DNA from 2 places in the Pseudarthrobacter sp. NPDC092202 genome. Region 2 is predicted to be linked to the other one. Evidence: predicted binding sites of a transcription regulator. Region 2 holds the regulator's gene; the other holds the start of a gene.
The links. Region 2 encodes HrcA, which represses chaperone genes, less so after heat shock. Its sites were predicted from a motif close to TTNGCACTCGNNNNNNNCGAGTGCNAA; they were not measured.

Region 1 (6,501 bases), on a different contig from region 2:
CGGCCTCGACGTATCGATTGGCGGCGGCGCGGACGTGATCCGGCAGGCACTGGCCGCCGGGCTGGTGGACGAACTGGCGCTGTCAACGGCCCCGGTGGTCCTGGGCGCCGGCAAGCGCCTTTTCGACGGCTTCCAGCATGACGTCGACCTGGAGATCCTGAAGGCCGTCAGTTCACCGTTCGCCACCCACGTCCGTTACGCCGTGAAGAAGTAGGCGACTGCGTTTCCCGCACCAAAAAACCGGCCCAGCGGATGCTGGACCGGTTTCTTGTGCGTGCAGGACTGGACCCACGCCGTCAGGGAGACGGTAGGGATCAGTGGCTGTGGCCTGCGTGCTCGTCTTCTTCGGCCGGCTTTTCGACGACAAGGGTCTCGGTGGTGAGAACCAGGGCAGCGATGGAGGCCGCGTTGCGGAGGGCCGCACGGGTGACCTTGACGGGGTCGATCACGCCGGCAGCGATCAGGTCCTCGTACTCGCCCGACTTGGCGTTGAAGCCGTTGTTGGTTTCCAGGCCGGCAACCTTGGAGGTCACAACGTAGCCGTCGAAGCCCGCGTTCTGGGCGATCCAGCGCAGCGGCTGGACCAGGGCGCGGCGGACGATGCCCACAGCAGCGGCGGCGTCCCCTTCGAGTGCCTTGACGGCGGGGTCCTCATCCAGTGCCTTCAGGGCGTGGATCAGGGCCGAACCGCCACCGGCAACGATGCCTTCTTCAAGGGCAGCGCGGGTGGAGGACACAGCGTCCTCGATGCGGTGCTTCTTTTCCTTGAGCTCAACCTCGGTGGCGGCGCCAACCTTGATGACACCGATGCCGCCGGCCAGCTTGGCCAGGCGCTCCTGGAGCTTTTCACGGTCCCAGTCGGAATCGGTGCGGGTCAGCTCGGCGCGGAGCTGGGCTACGCGTGCTGCCACGTCTTCGGCCGAGCCTGCGCCGTCAACGATGGTGGTGTTGTCCTTAGTGACCGTGATGCGGCGGGCGGTACCCAGCACCTCAAGGCCAACGGTGTCCAGGCTCAGGCCCAGTTCCGGGGAAACAACCTGTGCACCGGTGAGGGTGGCGATGTCCTGCAGCATGGCCTTGCGGCGGTCACCGAAGCCCGGAGCCTTGACGGCAACAACGTTCAGGGTGCCGCGGATGCGGTTGACGATCAGCGTGGACAGGGCCTCGCCGTCAACGTCTTCGGCAATGATGAAGAGCGGCTTGGAGCTCTGCAGCGCCTTCTCCAGCAGCGGCAGGAATTCCTGGATGCTGGAGATCTTGCCCTGGTTGATCAGGATGAGGGCGTCCTCGAGGACTGCTTCCTGGCGTTCCGCGTCGGTGACAAAGTACGGGGAAAGGTAGCCCTTGTCGAACTGCATGCCCTCGGTGAGGACCAGTTCGGTCTGCGTGGTGGAGGATTCCTCGATGGTGATCACACCATCCTTGCCAACCTTGCCGAAGGCCTCGGCGAGGAGTTCGCCAACCTCGTCGCTCTGGGCGGAGATCGCTGCAACGTTGGCCACCTGGGTGCCTTCAACGGGGCGGGCGTTCTCGAGCAGGCGGGCGGCAACGGCTTCAACGGAAACCTCGATGCCGCGCTTGATCTGGCCGGGGGCGGCACCTGCCGCTACGTTGCGCAGGCCTTCCTTGACCAGCGCCTGCGCCAGGACGGTTGCCGTGGTGGTGCCGTCACCGGCAACATCGTTGGTCTTGGTGGCTACTTCCTTGGCCAGCTGCGCGCCAAGGTTCTCGTAGGGGTCGTCAAGTTCCACTTCGCGGGCGATGGTGACGCCGTCGTTCGTGATGGTGGGAGCGCCCCACTTCTTGTCCAGGACGACGTTGCGGCCGCGGGGGCCGAGCGTCACCTTGACGGTGTTGGCGAGCTTATCGATGCCGGCTTCAAGAGACCGGCGGGCAGCGTCGTTAAACGCAAGCTGCTTTGCCATGGTTTTGTCCTTTCAAGACAGAACCCCGCGCAGCTGACCAGCAGAAAGCATGACCAGCGGCACGGGGATCCGGAGAGTTACTTTACGACGATCGCCAGGACGTCGCGGGCGGAGAGCACGAGGTACTCGGTGCCGCCGGTCTTGACTTCGGTTCCGCCGTACTTGGAGTAGATAACGACGTCGCCGACGGCTACGTCGACAGGAACGCGGTTGCCGTCTTCAAAGCGGCCGGGGCCAACTGCAACAACTTCGCCTTCCTGCGGCTTCTCCTGTGCGGAGTCCGGGATCACCAGGCCGGAAGCCGTGGTCTGCTCGGCTTCGAGCGGGCGGACAACAATACGATCCTCAAGAGGCTTAATAGAGACCGACACTCGGACCTCTCCTTCTTCGTCAGCAAATTCGTGGACTGGAAAGCTTTCCGCCGTGGCTGGCAAACCGTCGTCGCGGTGCCGGCAGCAGCCTGGCTGGCAGCTCTTCATGTATTAGCACCCTCCTAGGGAGAGTGCTAATAGAGACTGTATGCAAGGGTTAGCACTCGGTCAAGGCGAGTGCCAGAGTTTCGTCATGGGCGGAACGTGACTGCGTGTAAATTGGCCGGGTGCGAGCCGCCATTTACCTGACTCTTGCCACCCTCTTCTGGGCGGGCAACTTCGTTGTTGGCCAGGCTGCCATGAAAACCATGGAGCCCCTCCAGCTGACGTTCTGGCGGTGGGCCCTGGCCGCCGTGCCGCTGCTGGTCCTGGCGCAGCTGGTGGAAAAGCCGGACTGGCGCGCTGTCCTGCGCCACTGGCCGGCCCTCCTGCTCCTGAGCTGCCTGGGGATGAGCGCTTACACCCTGCTGCTTTACAGCGCCCTGGGCCACACCTTGGCCCTGAACGCTTCCCTTGTAACCGCCGCGAACCCCGCCCTCATCATGGTCCTGGCCGTGGTCCTGCTCCGGGACAGGCCGCGCCCCCTGGGCTGGGCGGGGATTGTGCTGGGCCTCTGCGGAGTCCTGCTGGTCCTCACCGGCGGCGAGCTGGAGCGGCTGCTGACCTTTTCGATCGATGCCGGCGAGCTGCTGATCGTCGCGGCGATCACCGTGTGGGGCTTCTACACGATCACCGCCCGCAGGCTGTCCGTCCCTGCGATCACGTCCACCGCGGTGCAGGTGGCCATGGCGGCGGTTATCCTGGCTCCCTGTGCCGTGGCCACGGGGGCGGGGTTGCCGGCCACGGCCCCGGAGGGCTGGTCCCTGGCCTACATCGTCCTGTTCCCCTCGCTGGGTTCCTACCTGCTCTGGAACCTGGCTCTGAAACGCACCACTGCGGCGAATGCCGGAAACTACCTCAACCTCATTGCCGTATTTACTGCGGTCATCACGGTTGCGCTGGGCCAGCCCGTCACGGTGCCCCAGGTCCTGGGCGGCATCCTGGTCATCTCCGGGGTCCTCCTGACCAGTGCCGGAGGGAAAGCACCTCAGCGGCCCAGATCGTCGAAGTCGACGTCCTCCCCGCCGTCGCCCTCATCCCCGCCTGCGGAGTTCCGCCCGCGGTAAAGCAGCACCGCGGCGGCCGCGGCCACCATGAGCGAGGCAACCAGGAAGAAGATGCTGCCGGCGCGGGCTCCGGCGTACAGCCCGCGGATGTCCTGCGCCTCCTGGGTGTCATCCTGGATGCTGTTGCCGCCCACGGAATACACAGTGGCATTGAAAGCGTCCAGGAAGAAGATGATCACAAGCAGCGCGATGCACACCACGGCCACCACTGCGCTGGCAATCATTGCCGGGCGGGCGAACCGCGCCAGGCCCCCCGGGTGGTGCTGATGGGACTGCGGGGAACCTGCACTGTCGTTCATGGCTTCAACACTATCGGCCGCCGGCATGCCGCTCCTCCACTAGGCTGGAACCCATGGCTCAAGCTCCCCAGGACCAGATCGCACCACTGCTCACCCCTGAAGGCTGGGAGCTTCTGGCGTCCCTGGGCCCCTACCAGGAGGAGAAGTCCTTCGAGCTGAACTCGGCCCTGCGCAAGGCCGGCCACTCCCCCGAACTGGTTTCCGCCGTCCTGACCCAGTCCAGGCTCCGCACCAGGGCTGCCGCCAAGTTCGGTGAGTTTGCCCGGAGCATGCTGTTCACCCAGGCCGGACTGGAACAGGCAACCCGGCTCAACGTTGCAGCACGCCACGCCCAGCGGTTCGCGGAGGCAGGAATCCGTCACGTTGCCGACCTTGGCTGCGGGCTGGCCGCCGACTCCCTGGCACTGGCCTCCATGGACATCACCGTCACCGCCGTGGAGATGGATGAGACCACCGCCGCGTGCGCCACCGTCAACCTGATCCCCTTCCCCAACGCCACCGTGGTCCATGCGGATGCCACGGCAGTGCCGCTGGACGGGATCGACGGCGTCTGGCTGGACCCGGCGCGCCGCGTCACCTCCACGTCCGGCACCAAGCGGATCTGGGACCCGGAGGCCTTTTCCCCGCCACTGTCCTTCGTTGAGAACCTGGCGGCCTCCGGCCTGGCCGTGGGCGTCAAGATGGGGCCGGGCATGCCGCACGATTCCGTCCCGGCCGGCTGCGAAGCGCAGTGGGTCTCCGTGGCCGGGGATGTGACGGAGGTTGCGCTGTGGTTCAACGCCGTGCGGCGCCCCGGTGTCCGCCGGGCCGCGCTGGTCCTCGGTGCCCAGGGCGCGGCGGAGCTGACCAGCGGCGAAGACTTCGGCGCCGGCCCCACGGCTCCGGTGGGTCCGGTGGAGGGCTACCTGTACGAACCCGACGGCGCGGTGATCCGCGCCGGGCTGGTGGCCGATGTTGCGCTGCAGCTCGGCGGACACCTGGTGGATGAGCACATCGCCTATGTGTGTGCGCCGGAACTGGTGGACACACCTTTTGCCCGCGCCTATAAGGTCCTGGACGTGATGCCGTACAACGTCAAGGCGCTCAAGGCCTGGGTGAAGGACAACGGCATCGGCGTGCTGGACATCAAGAAGCGCGGCACCGCCGTCACGCCCGAGGAACTCCGCAAGCAGCTCCTCCCAAGCGGGAAGAACGCAGGCGGGAAGAAGTCCGGAAACAAGACGGCCACCCTGGTCCTGACCCGCATTGGGGAGGACCGGGTGGCCATCGTGGTGGAGCCCGTCCAGTAAGGCTACTGTGCGCGCATGAACTCCTCCGCAGCGCGGACCTGCTCAGCGGCGGGCCGCACGCCGGTGTAAAGCACAAACTGTTCAAGGGCCTGGATGGTTGCCACCTCCGCCCCAGTGATCACCGGCTTTCCCGCGGCCCGCGCCGCCCTGACCAGCGGGGTTTCGGCCGGCAGCGCCACAACGTCGAAAACCGTCCGGGCGGCGTCAATGGTTTCCTGGGGGAAGGCGAGCGCGTCGGCTTCCGCCCCGCCCGCCATGCCTCCTGCCATACCTCCTGCCATACCGATGGGCGTGACGTTAATGATCAAGTCCGCCGTCCCGCCGTCGAGCGCTGCCTGCCACCGGAACCCGTACTGCTCCGCCAGCGCGCGGCCGGTCGTTTCGTTCCGGGCGATGACCGTGACATCCGTGAAGCCGGCGTCGCGGAGCGCCGCGACGGTGGCCTTGGCCATGCCGCCGGCCCCCTGGACCAGGACCGAATAGCTGGTGGGCACCTTGTTGGTGGCCAGGAGCTGCTCGATGGCGGTGTAGTCCGTGTTGTAGGCCTTCAAGTGCCCGTCCGTGTTCACGATGGTGTTGACGGAGTCGATGGCCTTGGCCGAGGGGTCCATCTCGTCCACCAGCGCAATCACGTCCTCCTTGTAGGGCATGGAGATGGCGCAACCGCGGATGCCCAGGCCGCGGACGCCCGCGATGGCCTGCTTGAGGTTCGTGGGGGCAAAGGCCTTGTAGATCCAGTTGAGGCCCAGCTGCTCGTAGAGGTGGTTGTGGAACCGGGTCCCGTTGTTGCTGGGCCGGGCCGAGAGCGAGATGCAGAGGGTCATGTCTTTATTCAGAATAGGCACCTGACCATTAAACGGGATACGCAAGTAGGTAGCAGCAGATGTCGGCATCGGGCCCCAAAAGGACCTCTGCTGCTACCTGGTTGAGTCAGGGGCAACCGGTTCCCGCAGGGAAGTTTCCGACGGCGGCCGGCAGCTTTCCCGGTGCGCCCGCCTTCCCGGCCAGCACAGCGGCGAGGGCGTCGAAGGCGCCGTCGCTCCGGCCGTAGAGGGCCACCTTCACCGGCGCTGTGGAGTCCCGCAGCGGCCAGGGGGCGTCCAGGGCCACGGCAATGTCCCCTCCTGCGCCGCGGCCGCCGTAGCCGATGAGGCTGACCAGCGGCCCGGAGCCCAGTGCCAGTCCTGCCCTGGCCGCGGCTGCCTCGAAGCGTGCCCTGTCCGCCGGCGAGCCGCCGTCAACCCGCACCGCACCGGGAACCAGAGGGCCGCTGCACGGCCCGGAGAGCACGGTGACAGCTGACGCGGAGACGTGGCCGGACAGGGCTCCGCCGCTTCCCGCCGGTGCGCCGGCTGCCGTGGCTGTCCGGCCGTGCCAGGCCATCATGGTGGCCACCCGGCGGGCTGCCTCGTCCAGCCGCTCCGGGGGCAGGGTGCCCGAGGCCACAGCCT
Region 2 (6,501 bases):
GTCCGGGATACGCCGGCAGGTTCAGGGCGCGGTCCAGCGGCCCAGGACGTCGCTGGCAAGCACAACGGCGGCCGGTCCGGCGGTTGAGGAGCGCAGGACATGGTGCCCCAGCAGGGCGGTGAGGGCGCCCTTGCCGCAGAGCCTTGTTACTTCCCTGGGGCTGATGCCGCCTTCCGGCCCGGCGATCAGCAGGACTTCGCGGGGTTCCGTTCCCTCCCGGCCCTGCCAGGTTTCCAGTACGGTGCGCAGTGGGCGCACGGCATCCTCATGGAGGATAATGGCCAGCCCTGCGGCCTCCACCAGTCCAGCCAAGGCGGCAGTGTCGACGGCGGGCCGCACCTCGGGGACCCACGCGCGGCGCGCCTGCTTGGCTGCTGCCGCCACCACTGACTGCCACTTCGCGTGGGCCTTGGCTGCCCGGTCGCCCTTCCACCGCACGATGGACCGCTCAGACTGCCAGGGTATGACGGCGTCGATACCCAGTTCGGTGGCCGTTTCAATGGCGAGCTCATCCCTGTCGCCCTTGGCCAGGGCCTGCACCAGGACCAGCCTTGTGGCCGGCCGTTCCTCCAGCCCAATGGCGGTGCACTCCACCTCGAGGGCGGCGGGCGACGCCGAAAGCACCCGTCCGCTCATCCGCGTACCCGCCCCGTCAACAATGTCGACGGGCTCGCCCGGGGCGAGCCGCTTGACCGTGACGGCGTGCCGCGCCTCGGTCCCCTCGAGGACAAAGGCCTGCCCCGCCGTCATGTGGTCAAGGGACCCGGGCGGGGTGAAGAAGACAGGGTTGCTCACCGCTACAGGTTACCGAGCCGGTCCCGGAGCTTGGCGAACATGCCGCCGCTGGCCGCAAGCTTGCCCTCGGTGATCTGCTCACCGCGCATTTGGGCCAGCTGGCGCAGGAGCTCTTCCTGCGCGGCATCAAGCTTGGCGGGCGTTTCAACCTGCAGGTGGACCTTGAGGTCGCCACGGCCGTAACCGCGCAGGTGGGTCACGCCAAGTCCGCGAAGCGTAATGATTTCACCGGACTGGGTGCCGGGCTTGACGTCGATCTCCTGTGGCCCGTCGAACGTTTCCAGGCTCACTTCGGTGCCCAGGGCGGCGGCCGTCATCGGGATGTGCAGGGTGGCGTGGAGATCGTCATTGTCGCGGACGTAGGTGGCGTCGTTGTTGACGCGGATTTCAACGTACAGGTCACCGGAAGGCCCGCCGGCCGGGCCTGCCTCCCCTTGGCCGGAGAGCTGGATGCGTGTTCCGGTGGCTACGCCGGCGGGAACCTTGATGGTCAGCGAACGGCGGCTGCGGATGCGCCCCTGCCCGCTGCATTCGTTGCACGGGTCCTTGATGACGGTGCCGAAGCCCTCACAGGTTCCACAAGGAGCCGCGGTCATGACCTGCCCCAGGATGGACCGGACGGCGCGCTGTACCTGGCCGCTGCCGCCACAGATGTCGCAGCGTTCAGGATGGCTGCCGGGCTGGCAGCAGGAACCCTCACAGGTTGGGCACGTGACGGCAGTGTCCACCTCAAGCTTCTTGTTGACACCGAAGACAGCGTCACGCAATTCGATCCGGACGCTGATGAGGGCATCCTGCCCGCGCCGCACGCGGGACGCCGGGCCGGTGGAACCGCCGGCGCCAAAGAAGGTGTCAAAGATGTCCTGGAACGCGAATCCCTGGCCGGCGTAGCTGCCTCCGCCGAAGCCGTTGTCCGTACCGTTTTCGTTGCCCGTGGTGTCATACACCCGGCGTTTCTGCGGATCGGACAGGACTTCATAGGCGTGGGTCACAGCCTTAAAGCGGTCCGACGCATCCTCACCCGGGTTGACATCCGGGTGCAGGGTGCGTGCCAGCTTGCGGTAGGCCTTCTTGATCTCTTCTCCCGTGGCCTCCGGTGAGACTCCAAGGACGTCGTAGTGGCTGCTCAAAGTTCGTATCTCTTCCTTGTTGTACTGCCTGCAGTCGGACTGCTGGAAATGCTGTGGGTGTCCAGTGGCCCCGGATGGGCCTCAGGGGCCCAGGATCCGGGAAAGGTAGCGGGCAACTGCCCTGACGGCAGCCATGGTGGTGGGATAGTCCATGCGTGTTGGTCCGAGCACGCCGATTTTCGCTGCGCTGTCCGGCCCGTACCCCGTGGCTACAACCGATGCCTCGGCCAGTCCGTCATAGGGATTCTCACGGCCGATGCTGACAGCCACCCCGCGGTGGTCCTGCGCCATCTCGCTCAGCAGGCGGAGCATAACAACCTGCTCCTCAAGAGCTTCGAGCACCGGGCCGATGCTGAGCGGGAAGTCCACGTTGGACCTCGCCAAATTGGCTGTTCCCGCCATGACCATGCGTTCCTCGCGGCTGCTCTGTGCCAGCGCCTCAAGGCCGATCGCGAGGGCCTGGGCCGCCTGCCGCTGCCCCGGGGCGGCCGTGGCCACCACCGCCGGCAGGGACTGGGCCAGCTGGCTCAGCGGTGTACCGGCAAGCGATCCAAGGAAGCGCGCCCTCAGGCCCGCCAGGCCTTCGTCCCCCAGGTCCTGCCCGACGTCGATAACACGCTGCTCCACCTTGCCGCTGTTGGCGATTAACACCACCAGCACCTTCCGCGGGGCCAGGAGGACGAATTCGATATGCCGGACCAGTGCCCTGCTCAGGTGCGGGTACTGGACCACTGCAACCTGGTTGGTGAGCTGCGACAGGAGCCGGACGGTCCGGTCCAGGACGTCGTCCAGGTCATCCGAACCTTCCAGCAGGGACTGGATGGCGCGGCGCTCCGCCTGGGACAGCGGCTTCACGGCGGAGATCTGGTCGACGAACAGCCGGTAGCCCTTGTCGGTGGGGATCCGGCCGGCGCTGGTGTGCGGAGCCGTAATCAGGCCCTCTTCCTCCAGGGCCGCCATGTCGTTCCTGATGGTTGCGCTGGACACACCGAGATGGTGGCGCTCCACCAGGGCTTTGGACCCCACGGGCTCGCGGGAGTGGACGTAGTCCTCCACGATGGCACGGAGTACTTCAAGTTTGCGTGGCTCGCTCACACTCCACCTCCATCCAGGATTCGGGGCGGCCGCGCCGCCCGCGCTGTGCCGCTCATCGTTTAGCACTCGACATGCCCAAGTGCTAACAGTCTATTATGCCTCTCCCCGTTGCTAGCATTGGTACCGCTCCGGGCGAAATTCCGGACCCTGTGATCGAGCGCTAGGCGGAGTGAATCATGCAGTACCAGAACTGGGGCCCCCAGGACATGTCCGCTCCGTCAAAGGCTCAACTGCCCGAAGTTCCTGTTGAACGGGGAATGGTGCTGGAGGACGTCCAGTCCGGCTGGGTGGGCGCCGTGACCCGCGTGGAGAAGTCCGGGGGCATGCATGTGGTGGCGCTGGAAGACAGGCGCGGCAAATCCAGGTCTTTCCGCCTGGGCTTCGGCTTCCTCCTCGAAGGCCAGGCCATCAAGCTCCTTCCCCCGGCGCCGCGGCAGGCCCCCGCCGCCACAGGCAGGACGGCATCAGGTTCGGTCCGGGTGGCCGGCCAGCGTGCGCAGGTCGCCAAGGCGAGCCGAATCTGGGTGGAGGGAAAGCACGACGCCGAACTGGTGGAAAAGGTCTGGGGAGACGACCTTCGGGTGGAAGGCATCGTCGTCGAACCCCTCCATGGCATCGACGACCTTGCCGCGGCAGTGGCCGACTTCAGGCCCGGTCCGGGCCGGCGGCTGGGCGTCCTGGTGGACCACCTGGTGCCCGACTCCAAAGAGTCCCGCATTGCAGACGCCGTGATGGCCTCACCAGGGGCTGCCGGGAACGTGCTGATCGTAGGCCACCCCTACGTGGACGTCTGGCAGGCGATCCGGCCTGCCGTGCTGGGCATCGAAAAATGGCCGGTGGTGCCGCGCGGGCAGGACTGGAAGACCGGGATCCTTGCCGCGTTCGGCTGGCCCCACGCCACCAAGGAGGATATTGGGCTTGGGTGGCAGAAGTTGCTGGGTGCCGTTCGCACCTACGCGGACCTGGAAGCCTCCCTGCTCGGGAGGGTGGAGGAAGTCATCGACTTCCTGACGGTTCCCTGACGGGACCGCCGCGCCGCCGTGCGTAAAGCCCTGGAGCAGCATCCGCGCCTCCAGCCAGTATTCTTGGTACTGCGGATCTGCGTCATTTGCAGTCCGCCTCAACCGATATGCATTCTTAGCCAGCACCATTGCACTTTTAGAAGGAACAGACTGTGGCAGAAAACGCACGCGATCACAGGGACACCCAGGGCGGCCAGGGCCGTTCGGAATACCATGGCGTTCCGGCGAATGCGCTGCCCCTGACAGCCAGCGAAGACCGGCAGTGGGCCACCATGGCGCACTTTGGCGGAATCCTTGGTTGCGTTCCTGCTCTGCTGATCTACCTCATTTTCCGGGACAGGGGCCCTTTCACGGCGCAGGAGTCCAAGGAAGCGCTGAACTTCAGCCTGCCTCCCACCATCGCCGCCGTAGTGGCGAACATCCTGGTGTTCGTTCCGGTGATCGGCAACATCTTCGCCGTGATTGCCACCCTCATCTGGATTGCCCTGACCTGTTACTCCGTGGCGGCCGGCATCCATGTGAACAAGGGACAGCCGCACCGCTACCAATACAACCTGCGCTGGATTAAGTAGTCCCTCCGGCTCCCAGCACTCGCAAGTTCGTGCCGGGGCCCTCGCCCGCGTGGGCCCACCCTCCGGCTCCCAGCACTCGCAAGCTCGTGCCGGGGCCCTCGCGGCCTGGGCCCAGCTTGAAACCGCTAGTCCGGCAGGACCCGGCGCACCACGGCGTCAGCCAACAGCCGGCCTTTCAGCGTGAGGACCAGCCGGCCTGCGAAGGCGGCGGCGGGATCAATCAGTTCCTCCGCGATGAGCCCGGCCACCTCGCGCCGTCCTGCGGCGCTGAGCGAAGGGATCTTGAGGCCGGATTGCAGGCGGACCTCGAGCATCACGCGCTCCATGTTCCGTGATGCCGAATCCAGGGTTTCCCTGCCTGCCGCGGGTGAGGCTCCCTGCGCCAGGCGTCCCGCGTAGGCAGTGGGGTGCTTGACGTTCCACCACCGGACACCGCCCACATGCGAGTGGGCCCCCGGCCCAATCCCCCACCAGTCGTCGCCGCGCCAGTATGCCAGGTTGTGGCGGCAGGCCTGTCCGGGCGTGCGCGCCCAGTTGCTGACCTCGTACCAGCCCAGGCCGGCCTTGGTGATCAGCTCATCGGCGAGCTCGTACTTGTCGGCGTGGTCGTCGTCGTCGATCCCGGGGACTTCACCACGGCGGATCTGGGCGGCAAGCTTCGTTCCGTCCTCGATGATCAGCGCGTAGGCGCTGATGTGGTCCGGCTGGTAGGAAAGTGCCGTCTCGAGCGAGTACCGCCAGTCCGCCAGGGACTCCCCGGGCGTGCCATAGATGAGGTCCAGGCTGACGGCCAGTCCGGCGTCGCGGGCCCACTGCACAACCTGCGGCACACGGCTGGGCGTGTGGGTCCTGTCCAGGACCTTGAGGACGTGGGGAACGGCTGACTGCATCCCGAACGAGATCCGGGTGAAGCCGGCATCCTTGAGGATGGCAAGGGACTCGGGGGTGACGGAGTCCGGGTTCGCCTCCGTGGTGACCTCGGCGCCCTCCTCGATCCCCCACTGGTCGATGGCGCGTCCCAGGATCAGGGCCAGGTCCTCCGCAGGAAGCAGGGTTGGCGTGCCGCCCCCGAAGAACACCGTGCTGAGCGGCCGCGCGGGCAGGCCTGATTCCGTGAGGACCCTGGCTGCCAGGGACACTTCCGAGGCCGCGGTGGCGGCATAGGCGTCCTGGGAGGCACCGCCGCCAAGTTCGGTGGCGGTATAGGTGTTGAAATCGCAGTACCCGCAGCGGACAGCGCAGAACGGAATGTGTACATAAAGTCCGAACGCCCGCTCCGCCGCACCATCGGCTGCCTGCTGGGGCAGCAGACCGTCCGACGGCGCCGGGTCGCCAAGGGGAAGAACGCTAGGCACTGCAGGGGCCTCCGGCGGTACCGGCTGCTGTAACCACTACTTCCTGGCCTTGTCCTTGGACTCGTCGGTGGTGAGCGCAGCGATGAAGGCTTCCTGGGGGACCTCGACGCGCCCCACCATCTTCATGCGCTTCTTGCCTTCCTTCTGCTTTTCCAGCAGTTTCCGCTTACGGGAGATGTCACCGCCGTAGCACTTGGCCAGGACGTCCTTGCGGATGGCGCGGATGCTTTCGCGGGCGATGATCCTGGAACCAATGGCCGCCTGGATGGGCACCTCGAACTGCTGGCGCGGAATAAGCTCGCGCAGCTTGGTGGTCATCATGACGCCGTACGCGTAGGCCTTGTCCCGGTGGGTGATGGCGGAGAAGGCGTCAACCTGTTCGCCCTGGAGCATGATGTCCACCTTCACAAGGTCGGCCACCTGGTCGCCGTCGGCCTTCCAGTCCAGGGAGCCGTAACCGCGGGTCTTGGACTTCAGGATGTCGAAGAAGTCGAACACGATCTCGGCCAGCGGCAGGCGGTACCGGATTTCC

Region 1: the regulator HrcA is predicted to act here: its motif matches at 2,454-2,480, upstream of groES (co-chaperone GroES).

Annotation. Positions count from the first base shown of each region.
Region 1 covers NZ_JBIVRG010000001.1:242,325-248,825, reverse strand. The annotation lists gene ACIQF4_RS01245 (dihydrofolate reductase family protein) at 1-214, shown strand, start outside; gene groL (chaperonin GroEL) at 315-1,925, opposite strand; gene groES (co-chaperone GroES) at 2,003-2,296, opposite strand; gene ACIQF4_RS01230 (DMT family transporter) at 2,524-3,462, shown strand; gene ACIQF4_RS01225 (hypothetical protein) at 3,384-3,761, opposite strand; gene ACIQF4_RS01220 (SAM-dependent methyltransferase) at 3,815-5,050, shown strand; gene ACIQF4_RS01215 (shikimate 5-dehydrogenase) at 5,053-5,895, opposite strand; gene ACIQF4_RS01210 (glycoside hydrolase family 3 N-terminal domain-containing protein) at 5,981-6,501, opposite strand, start outside.
Region 2 covers NZ_JBIVRG010000002.1:314,895-321,395, forward strand. The annotation lists gene ACIQF4_RS04845 (16S rRNA (uracil(1498)-N(3))-methyltransferase) at 22-795, opposite strand; gene dnaJ (molecular chaperone DnaJ) at 798-1,925, opposite strand; gene hrcA (heat-inducible transcriptional repressor HrcA) at 2,007-3,020, opposite strand; gene ACIQF4_RS04860 (DUF3097 domain-containing protein) at 3,197-4,042, shown strand; gene ACIQF4_RS04865 (DUF4870 domain-containing protein) at 4,195-4,614, shown strand; gene hemW (radical SAM family heme chaperone HemW) at 4,740-5,969, opposite strand; gene lepA (translation elongation factor 4) at 6,006-6,501, opposite strand, start outside.